DNA from 2 places in the Kitasatospora sp. NPDC050543 genome. Region 2 is predicted to be linked to the other one. Evidence: riboswitches for the same ligand, from Rfam matches in the RefSeq annotation. Region 2 holds a riboswitch; the other holds the start of a gene.
What was found. A riboswitch is a leader RNA that binds a small molecule or an ion and turns the genes downstream of it on or off. The one in region 2 is predicted to bind thiamine pyrophosphate.
Positions count from the first base shown of each region.

Region 1: another riboswitch for thiamine pyrophosphate. It lies ahead of thiC (phosphomethylpyrimidine synthase ThiC); the one in region 2 lies ahead of ACIBH3_RS10110 (purine-cytosine permease family protein).

Region 1 covers NZ_JBITGZ010000020.1:29,788-34,493, reverse strand. Annotated here, with positions in the region: gene ACIBH3_RS23430 (SPFH domain-containing protein) at 1-1,390, opposite strand, end outside; gene ACIBH3_RS23425 (hypothetical protein) at 1,590-1,796, opposite strand; gene ACIBH3_RS23420 (hypothetical protein) at 1,878-2,999, opposite strand; TPP riboswitch at 3,248-3,383, shown strand; gene thiC (phosphomethylpyrimidine synthase ThiC) at 3,379-4,706, shown strand, end outside.
Region 2 covers NZ_JBITGZ010000006.1:172,912-177,617, reverse strand. Annotated here, with positions in the region: gene ACIBH3_RS10115 (S1C family serine protease) at 1-1,100, opposite strand, end outside; TPP riboswitch at 1,366-1,517, shown strand; gene ACIBH3_RS10110 (purine-cytosine permease family protein) at 1,561-2,949, shown strand; gene ACIBH3_RS10105 (glycerophosphodiester phosphodiesterase family protein) at 3,120-4,019, shown strand; gene ACIBH3_RS10100 (ATP-binding protein) at 4,332-4,706, shown strand, end outside.

The DNA.
Region 1 (4,706 bases), on a different contig from region 2:
CCGCGTTCATGCTGCCGAGCAGCTGGCGGGCCAGGCCGAGGCCGGTACCGCCCATGGTCAGTGCCTTGGCGAACATCTCGCCCATGCCCTCGGCGCCGTTGAGCAGCACCATGTGCTCGACGTTGCCGAACGCCTCGGCCCCGGCCCGGACGATCTCCGGCCAGTTCTCGGCGAGCTGCTGGGCGACCACGGCCTCCTGGTTCTCGGCCAGCGCCGCGGCCCGGGCCTTGATCGCCTCGGCCTCGGCCAGACCCAGCGCGCGGGCGGCCTCGGCTGCGGCCAGACCCTTGGCCTCGGCGGCCGCAGCCTCGGCCTGACCGGTCGCCCGGGTGGCCTCGGCGCTCGCCAGACCGCGGGCCTTGGTGGCCTCGGCCTCCGCGACCGCGGCGATCTTGACCCGGTTCGCCTCGGCGCCCGCCTTGAGTTCGGTCTCCTTGGCCTGCGCCTGCGCCGCGGAAATCCGGGCGTCACGGTCGGCCTCGGCCTTGGTACGGGTCTCGTACGCCCGGGCGTCGGCGGGCTTGCGGACGTCCGCCTGGAGCTGCTGCTCCTTGCGGTGCGCCTCCAGCTCGGCGACCTTGGTCTCCTGGACGACGACCTCCTGCCGGGCGGCCGCCTGCGCCAGTGGCCCGGCCTGCATCGCCCGGGCCGTCGCGGTCTCCATCTCGGCCTGGTAGCCGGCCTGCTGGATACCGCTGTTGCGGGTCGCCTCCGCCTTGCGGGCGAAGGCCTCCTGCTCGGCCTCGGTGGCCTGCCGGTCCGCCTCGGCCTGCGCGATACGGGCGTCGCGCATCACGGCGGCGGCGTGCGGGGCGGCCAGGTTCTGGATGTAGCCGGTCGGATCGAGGATCTCCTGGATCTGCAGCGAGTCGATGATCAGACCCAGCTTCTCCATCTCGCTGCCGGAGGCCGCCCGGGTCTCCCCGGTCAGCCGCTCCCGGTCGCGGATCATCTGCTCGACGGTCAACCCGCCGACGATGGAGCGCAGATGGCCGGCGAAGACGTTGTGCACCCGGTGGCCCATCATCTGCTGCTGGTCCAGGAAGCGCCGGGCGGCGTTGGCGATCGACACGCTGTCGTCGCCGACCTTGAAGATCACGACTCCCTTGACGTGCACGGGGATGCCCTGCGACGTCACGCACTCGACGTCCAGTTCGGCCTCGTTGAGGTCCAGCGAGAGCTTGCGGACCACCTGGACGCCGGGCATCACCAGCGTTCCCCGGCCGGTGACGATTCGAAAGCCCAACCCCTCGCCGACCCCTTCGGCGCGGTGCTTGGACCCGGAGATGATCAGCGCCTCGTTGGGCTCGGCGACCCGCCACATGAGCTTGAAGAGCACGATCAGGATGACGATGGAGGCGACTGCCGCCCCCGCGATGCCGATCAGCATCGGCGAATTCCCCCTTCAGGGCACACCGGCGATCCGTGGCTGCGCTCTGTTGTGCAGGATGGCGCGGAACCGGTGGCAGCACGAGATTCTGCGCCTGTTGCCGATCAGTTGGAAGGACATTTCGTCCTGACTTCGCGTCAGCGCGTCAAGACGGCGTCAAGATCGCCACCGGGCGGGCGGGCGGCAGGACTTCGGGGCGTCAACCCAGCGCGTGCGCGACGTACACCGTGCGCGGCGGCTGGTACTCCACCACGACCACCGGCGTGGCGACCGGCAGGGTCTCGCCGGGCACGGCCGGGTACGCCAGGAACGCCTCCGTCCCCTGCCGCTCGCGCACGTGCACCAGCACCTCGCCCACCAGTCCGGGGCCGACCGTCCCGGTGACCCGGCCTGTGAGTCCCACCATGCCGGTCAGTGTGCCATCCCGCAGCGGGAACGGGCGGTGCCCGTCCGCCGGATGACGAACGGGCGCCGGGCGGGCCCCGGGTCAGGACGAGGCGCGCCTCCTGCGCAGGTGGGCCACCAGGAGCGTGCCGAGACCGGCGGTCAGGGCGGCGCTGCCGCCGACCGCCATCGCGGTGGTGGAGCCGGAGCCGGTGTGGGCGAGCCCGTCGCCCTGGCCGCCGGCCTGGGCGAGGTTGCCGGTGCTCGGCGGAGCAGGGCTCGGCGGGACGGTCCGCGAGGCGGTGCTCGCCGAGGTGCTCGACGAACTCGTCGAGGTGCTCGCCGAGACGGGGCTCAGGGCGATGCCCGGCGAGGCGGACGAGGCGGCCGGGCGGGTGGCGCTCGGCGCGGGGAAGACGAAGTCGGCCGAGGTCGAGGGGGTGGGGCCCGGGGCCGTGGTGTCCAGCACGGTGAACTCGGCATGGGCATCCGCCGTGTAGATCGTGCAGTTGCCGGGCCCCGCCTCGGCGGCGCTCAGGTTGGCGGTGCTGAGCCAGACCAGGCTGACGTCCCCGCCCGCCCGGGAGCCGGAGGCGGTGAGGCGCAGAGCGAACGTCAGCACCTCGTCCTTGGCCAGCTGGTACGGCCTGGGCTTGCCCAGGTTCGTCGGACGTCGCTCGCCCAGCGGCATCGGACTCCACGCGCCGCCGGGCGGCTTGATCTCCATCGTGAGGTCGTCCTCCCAGGTGAGGGAGCGCGAGGAGTTCAGCACCAGGTAGGCGGAGAAGTCCGGCAGCGCGCGGCCGGAGGTGTTCCGGATGGTCAGGGTGGACTCCGCGGCCGGCCCGCCCTTCACCAGCCTGACGTTCTGCAGCCCGGTCCAGGAGGCATTGAGCGGGACCCGACCGTCCTGGTGGCAGGGCTGCCCGGTGGCGACGGCGGGTGTGGTGGCCGCCCCGCCGGTCGGGCCCGTGGCCGGGCCGCTCGGAGCAGGGGCGGACGTCGGAGCCGAGGCCGTACCGGTGGGCCCGGGGGCCGGCGTGGTGCTTCCGCTCGGGGCCGGGGCGGTGGCGCCCGCCGTGGTCGGGCCGGTCGGGCCGGCGGGGCTGGTCGGCACCGTGGTCGCGGTCGGGTCGGCGAGCGGGGCGGCGACTGCCATGCCCGTACCCATGCCGAGGCTCACGGTGATGGCCGCGGAGGCGGCGAGGAGGCGCGAGGCCCTCATGTCTGGTTCCCCTGGAGGTGATGCACGTGTTGGGTTGCATGCCACTCATGCACGTGAACACATGCGCGGGAGAGACTACTGCGTTGGGATCACGACCTCGCGGACGGGTACGCGCGCGGGTATGCGCGCGGGCACCGCCCGTGCAACCGCCGGGGTACCGGGCCGGCGGTGACCGTTGCCCGGACCCCCTCTGGACCGGCGCGGATGCTGCCGCTACGGTGTTGGACGTCTTGTTGCGGGCAAAACCGTCCGCACACAACGGGAGCTCGGAGCACCGGGCTGAGAGGGCGCTGAACGGTACGTCACCACACGTACCAGCGGCTGCGCCGACCGCAGGAACCTGGACCGGGTAATGCCGGCGTAGGGAGTAGAAGGTCTGATGACCACGTTTGATTCGCAGGAGAAGTCTGCCCGGCGCGCCGTCAGCAGCGCCGCCACCGGCTACCCGACCCCGGCCTGGCGCAAGGCCTACCGCGAGGGATCCCGCCCCGACCTGCGGGTGCCGTACCGCGAGGTCCTCCTCACCAACGGCGGGACCGTCCCGCTGTACGACACCTCCGGCCCGTACACCGACCCCGCGTACCAGCCCGACGTACGGCGCGGTCTGCCGGCGCTGCGCGACGCGTGGATCCGCCAGCGCGGGGACGTCGAGGAGTACGACGGCCGCGAGGCCCGCCCCGAGGACGACGGGATCAAGCACACCTCGCCGCGCGGCGGGGATCTGCGCAACCTCGACGCCGTCTTCCCCGGCCGCCCGCGCCGCCCGCTGCGGGGCCGCGGCGGGGTGGCGGTGACCCAGCTCGCGTACGCCAAGCGCGGGATCACCACGCCGGAGATGGAGTTCATCGCGCTGCGCGAGGGGCTCTCGCCGGACTACGTCCGGGCCGAGGTGGCCCGCGGGCGGGCGGTGATCCCGCTGAACGTGAACCACCCCGAGGTGGAGCCGGCGATCATCGGCACCAACTTCCTGGTGAAGATCAACGCCAACATCGGCAACTCGGCCGTCACCTCCTCGATCGAGGAGGAGGTGGAGAAGATGACCTGGGCCACCCGCTGGGGCGCCGACACGGTGATGGACCTCTCCACCGGCCGCAACATCCACACCACCCGCGAGTGGATCCTGCGCAACTCCCCCGTGCCGATCGGCACCGTGCCGCTCTACCAGGCGCTGGAGAAGGTGGACGGCAAGGCCGAGGAGCTGAGCTGGGAGGTCTACCGCGACACCGTCATCGAGCAGTGCGAGCAGGGCGTCGACTACATGACGGTCCACGCGGGCGTGCTGCTGCGGTACGTGCCGATGACCGCCCGCCGCAAGACCGGCATCGTCTCGCGCGGCGGCTCGATCATGGCGGCCTGGTGCCTGGCGCACCACCAGGAGAACTTCCTCTACACCAACTTCGAGGAGCTCTGCGACATCCTCGCCTCCTATGACGTCACCTTCTCGCTGGGCGACGGCCTGCGGCCCGGCTCGATCGCCGACGCCAACGACCAGGCGCAGTTCGCCGAGCTGGAGACGCTCGGGGAGCTCGGACGGATCGCGCGTGAGCGCGACGTCCAGGTGATGATCGAGGGCCCGGGCCACGTCCCGATGAACAAGATCAAGGAGAACATGGATCTCCAGAAGGAGATCTGCGACGAGGCGCCGTTCTACACCCTCGGCCCGCTGACCACCGACGTCGCGCCCGGCTACGACCACATCACCTCGGG
Region 2 (4,706 bases):
ACCTTGTCGGAGTCGCCCAGCGGGAGCGGGGTGAGCTTGCCCTTCGGCGGGTTGTCGAGCTTGACGACGGCGACGTCGTAGCCCTCGGCCCGGCCGAGCACCGAGGCGCTGTAGCTGCTGCCGTCGGCGAACTTGACGGTCAGTTTGCCGCCGTTCGTGGCGGGCGCGACCACGTGGTTGTTGGTGAGGATGTGACCCTCGGTGTCGAAGACGAAGCCGGTACCCGTCCCGGACTCGCCGTTGCCCTGCGCCTTGATGGTGACGGTGCTGGGCAGGGCCTTCTGGGCGATGCCGGCGACCGAGTCGGCCGCGCGCTCGATCTTCTGGTTGTTGCCGGCCTGGACCGTGGTGCTGCGGTGGTCGTTGGCGGAGGCGCTGCCGGGCTGGTTGTGGTCGGTGACCACGACGCCGACGGCGCCGCCGGCCACGCCCGCGACCAGCGCCACGGCGGCGATCAGGGCGACCAGGCCGCCGCGCTTCTTACGCGGGCCGGTGGGTGCGCCGCCCGGGTACTCACCGGGGTAGCCGGGGACGCCGGGCCCGCCCGGGCCACCGCCGTGGGCGGCAGCGTGGGCGGCGCCCCAGCCGCCGAGCGGCTGGCCGGCACCGAACGGGCTGTGGGCGGCGTGCTCGGCGGGACCGGCGGCGGGCGCTGCCTGGACCGGGGCCGGGTTCCCGTACGGGTCCTGCGGCGCGCCGTACGGGTCGCGGGCGGCCGCGTACGGATCGTGGGCAACGGCCTGGGCGGGCGCCGGCGCCGCGTACGGGTACCCGGCGGGTGCGCCGGGGGCCGGCGCGGCGGGGGCCGGCGCGGCGGGGGCCGAGGCAGCCGGTGGCAGGACCGGCGGCGGGGCGTCCAGGTACGCCGGGGGCTGCTCGGCGGCCGGCGCGGCTGCGGTCGGCGCGGCGGGCACCTCGGAGGCGGCAGAGGCAACAGGGGCTGAAGGGGCAGGAGCCGCAGGCTCAACCGCGCCGGCCGCCTCGGGTGACTTCAGCCTGCCGAAGGCGAGCGTCGGCGTCGGCTCCCCCGCCCCCCGGGCGTCCGCCGGGGTGCCATCCCCCTGCGGCCCGGTGGACCCACTCTCGCGCTCGGTGCTCACGGACGACCTCCATAGCTGACAGAACCAGGAACCATAGTTTTTCGTATTGCGGATTCGTTTGCCGTAAGGGGCCCTCTGAAGAACTCCTAAGAATCCTTAGCCGGACCGAACGGCCGTACCCGACCATCGCCCGACCACCGGCCGACCACCCACCCGACGGCCCTTCGGCAGCGGCCCGGCAGCGGCCCCGACGTGTCCCGCGATCCGGACGGCACACCGCCCGGCCTTGGCGTTCACCGCAGGTCCGGCTACCCTGACGCTCCAAACTGACACACGCGGGAGCTTGGACCCCATTCCAGGCTGAGAGTGCGCTGATCGACCGTACGCCACGGTAACCGTGACGTGGGCGGCGAGGGAGCGCTGACCGCCGGAACCTGTCCGGGTAATGCCGGCGTAGGGAGTATCGGCCATGCCGTCTGCTTCGCCATCCTCTTCTTCGGGCGCGTCCGCGTCCACGGATTTGCCCCAGCCGTCCGACGCCGTTCACTCGGATGTCGCCGTACTGGAGCGTCCAAGACCGGTCGAGCGCGCCGAGGCGCCGCTCGTGCTCGACACCGCGCCGCCGCGCACGCTCTCCTTCCGTGACCAGTTCGCGCTCTGGGCCAACCTCGGCGTCAGCCTGATCGGCTTCACCAGCGCCGCGACGGTGCTGGGTGAGCCGGGTGCCGAGCTGTCCTTCACCGCCTCGGTGCTCGCGATCGTCGTCGGCACGGTGATCGGCACCGCGAGCCTCGGCGTGGCCGCGCTGATCGGGGCCCGTACGGGCGCGCCGGCCATGGCCGTGCTGCGCGGGCTGTTCGGAACGAAGCTGTCGTACGTCCCCACCGTGCTCAACATCGCGCAGTGCATCGGCTGGGGCGTGTTCGAACTCACCGTGATCGCGCAGGGCGCGCAGACGGTGGCGGGCACCGCCGACTACCGGTGGCTGTTCGTGCTGCTGGCCGGCGCGCTGACGACCGCCCTGACGATCTGGCCGCTGGGCTCCATCGCCGTGCTGCGCCGGTACGTGGCGGCGGCCGTGGGCGTGGCGATGGTGTACTTCACCGTCCAGCTGGGCCGTCAGGGCTTCCCGGACCCGGGCGCGGGCAACTGGCACGGCTTCCTGCGGGCCACCGACGCGATCATCGCGGTCTCGATCTCCTTCGTGCCGCTGGCCGCCGACTACACCCGGCACTCGCGCACCGGGAAGGCCTCGTTCTGGGGCTCGTTCTCCGGCTACACGATCGCCCAGGTCTGGTGCTACGTGCTGGGCCTGATCGCGCTGCTCCAGTCGGGCGGCGACGTCTTCTCCTCGTTCACCGGGGTCGCGGCCGGCTGGCTGTTCCTGCTGGTGCTGGTGCTGCGCGAGAGCGACCAGTCGTTCGCGAACGTGTACTCGACCGCGATGTCGATCCACAACCTCTTCCCGCGGGTCGACCGCCGGCTGCTGACCGGCGGGATCGGTCTGCTGGTGACGGCGCTGGCGCTGCAGATCACCGAGTTCACCGCCTCGTACTACGCGTTCCTCGGCCTGATCGGCTCGGTCTTCGTGCCGCTGTTCGCCGTGCTCGCCGTGGACTACTTCCTCGGCGCCGGCCGCCGCGGCTGGGACCTCTCCGAGCAGGCGCCCTCGCGCTGGCTGATGCTGCTGCCGTGGGCGCTGGGCTTCGCCGTGTACCAGTTCCTCTCGCCGTCGGCGATCGGCTCCTGGTGGGTGGACCTGTGGACGGGCGCGCAGAGCGCGCTGGGCTTCACCCCGCAGGAGTGGACCTCGGCCTCGCTCTTCGGCTTCCTGGTGCCGGCCCTCGCCACCTGGGCGCTCGGCCCGCTGAACCGCACCACGAAGGCGACGGCGCCGACCGCGTCCTGACCCGTCCCGGGGGCGCACGCGCCTCGGCGACGCACGCGCCCGGACGACGGACGTGCGCGGACGACGGACGTGCGCGGACGACGGACGACGGATACGAACGGACGAAGGCGGCCCCCGCAGTTGGGGCCGCCTTCGCCTTTGCGTCATTTCCGCCGCCTATCGTTGATCGTGTGACCGCTCCCGACCTCTCCCCGACCACCTCGTCCCGCACCGCGCGGCAGGTCCAGGTGATCGCCCACCGAGGCTCCTCCGACGCACTGCCCGAACACACCCTGGCGGCGTACCGCCGGGCGCTCGACGAGGGCGCGGACGCCGTCGAGTGCGACGTCCGGCTGACCGCGGACGGGCAGCTGGTCTGCGTGCACGACCGCCGGATCAACCGGGTCTCGAACGGGCGCGGGGTGGTCTCCGCGATGAGCCTCGCGCAGCTGGAGACGTACGACTTCGGTTCCTGGAAGCGACCGGCGGCCCAGGCCCCGAACGCCGGGAACGAAGGGAACGAAGGGAACGCCGGGAGCATCGGGGCCCCCGAGATCGCCGACGACCCCGAAGCCAGGGGCGTACTGCGGCTGGAGAGCCTGCTGGAGCTGGTGGCCGGCTGCGGGCGTCGGGTCGACCTCGCCATCGAGACCAAGCACCCCGTCCGCTACCGGGGGCGGGTCGAGAGCGAGCTGCTGCGGGCGCTGGAACGCTTCGGGATCTCCGGGCCGGACGGATCGCCGGCCGGGCCGGGACGGCCGCAGGCCCGGGTGATGAGCTTCTCCGCGCTGGCCCTGGGCCGGGTACGGCGGGCCGCGCCGCAGCTCGACCGGGTGTTCCTGTTCGACCGGATGGTCGCGCTGCCGCTCGGCCCCGGCCGGGCGCTGCCGGGCGGGGCCCGGATCGCCGGACCGGGGATCGACCTGGTGCGGTCCCGGCCCGGGCTGGTGACGGCACTTCGGGCGGCGGGGCATCAGGTGCACGTCTGGACGGTGGACGAGCCCGCCGATGTCGAGCTGTGCGTGCAGCTGGGGGTGTCCGCGATCATCACCAATCGTCCGGCGCAGGTGCTCGCGCAACTCGGCCGGTAGGCCGGTGGCCGGGCCGCCGGCGCCATCGGCCCACGCGCATCGGTCCACGCGCATCGGTCCATGCGGATCGACCACCGAGCATCGGCCCGTGCACCGGCTCGCGTACGGGTCCGTGCCCCGAAGCGCGCATCAGGTTTCCGTCCGATACCGACCCGGAATTGCACCGAGGGTGAGCGTTGAATGACCTTTTGAGTACCGTGCGTCGCGAGTCTTGAAATGTCCGCGCGGGATCGCTCCCCGGTCGTTTCCGACGCATTCCCAAGGGGCATCCATCCCTCGGCATACGCTGAAGGAGGTCCGGGGGTGGCGTTGATGATGGCGCGTGAAGTGCCGACTTCATCGACCATGGCGGTACCGCACGGCCCATCGAGTGTCGGGGCCGCGCGGCGCCGACTGCGTCGAGATCTCGGCGATCGAGAGATACCGGACACGGTGATTGACGATGCGGTTCTGATCCTCTCGGAACTGCTCAGCAATGCGTGTCGTTATGCGCGGCCGCTCGGCCCGCTGGCCGGCCTGGGCGACGACGCGGGGGCCGAGGTGATCGAGACGGTCCTGGCCGGGGTGCCCTCCGGCAGCAGCCACGGCTCGGGCGCCCACGGCGGTGGCCCGCACGGCGGCGGCATCCACGGCAACGGCGGCCACGGCCAGGGCCCGCACGGCGGTACGGACGGCGGCGTCCTGGTC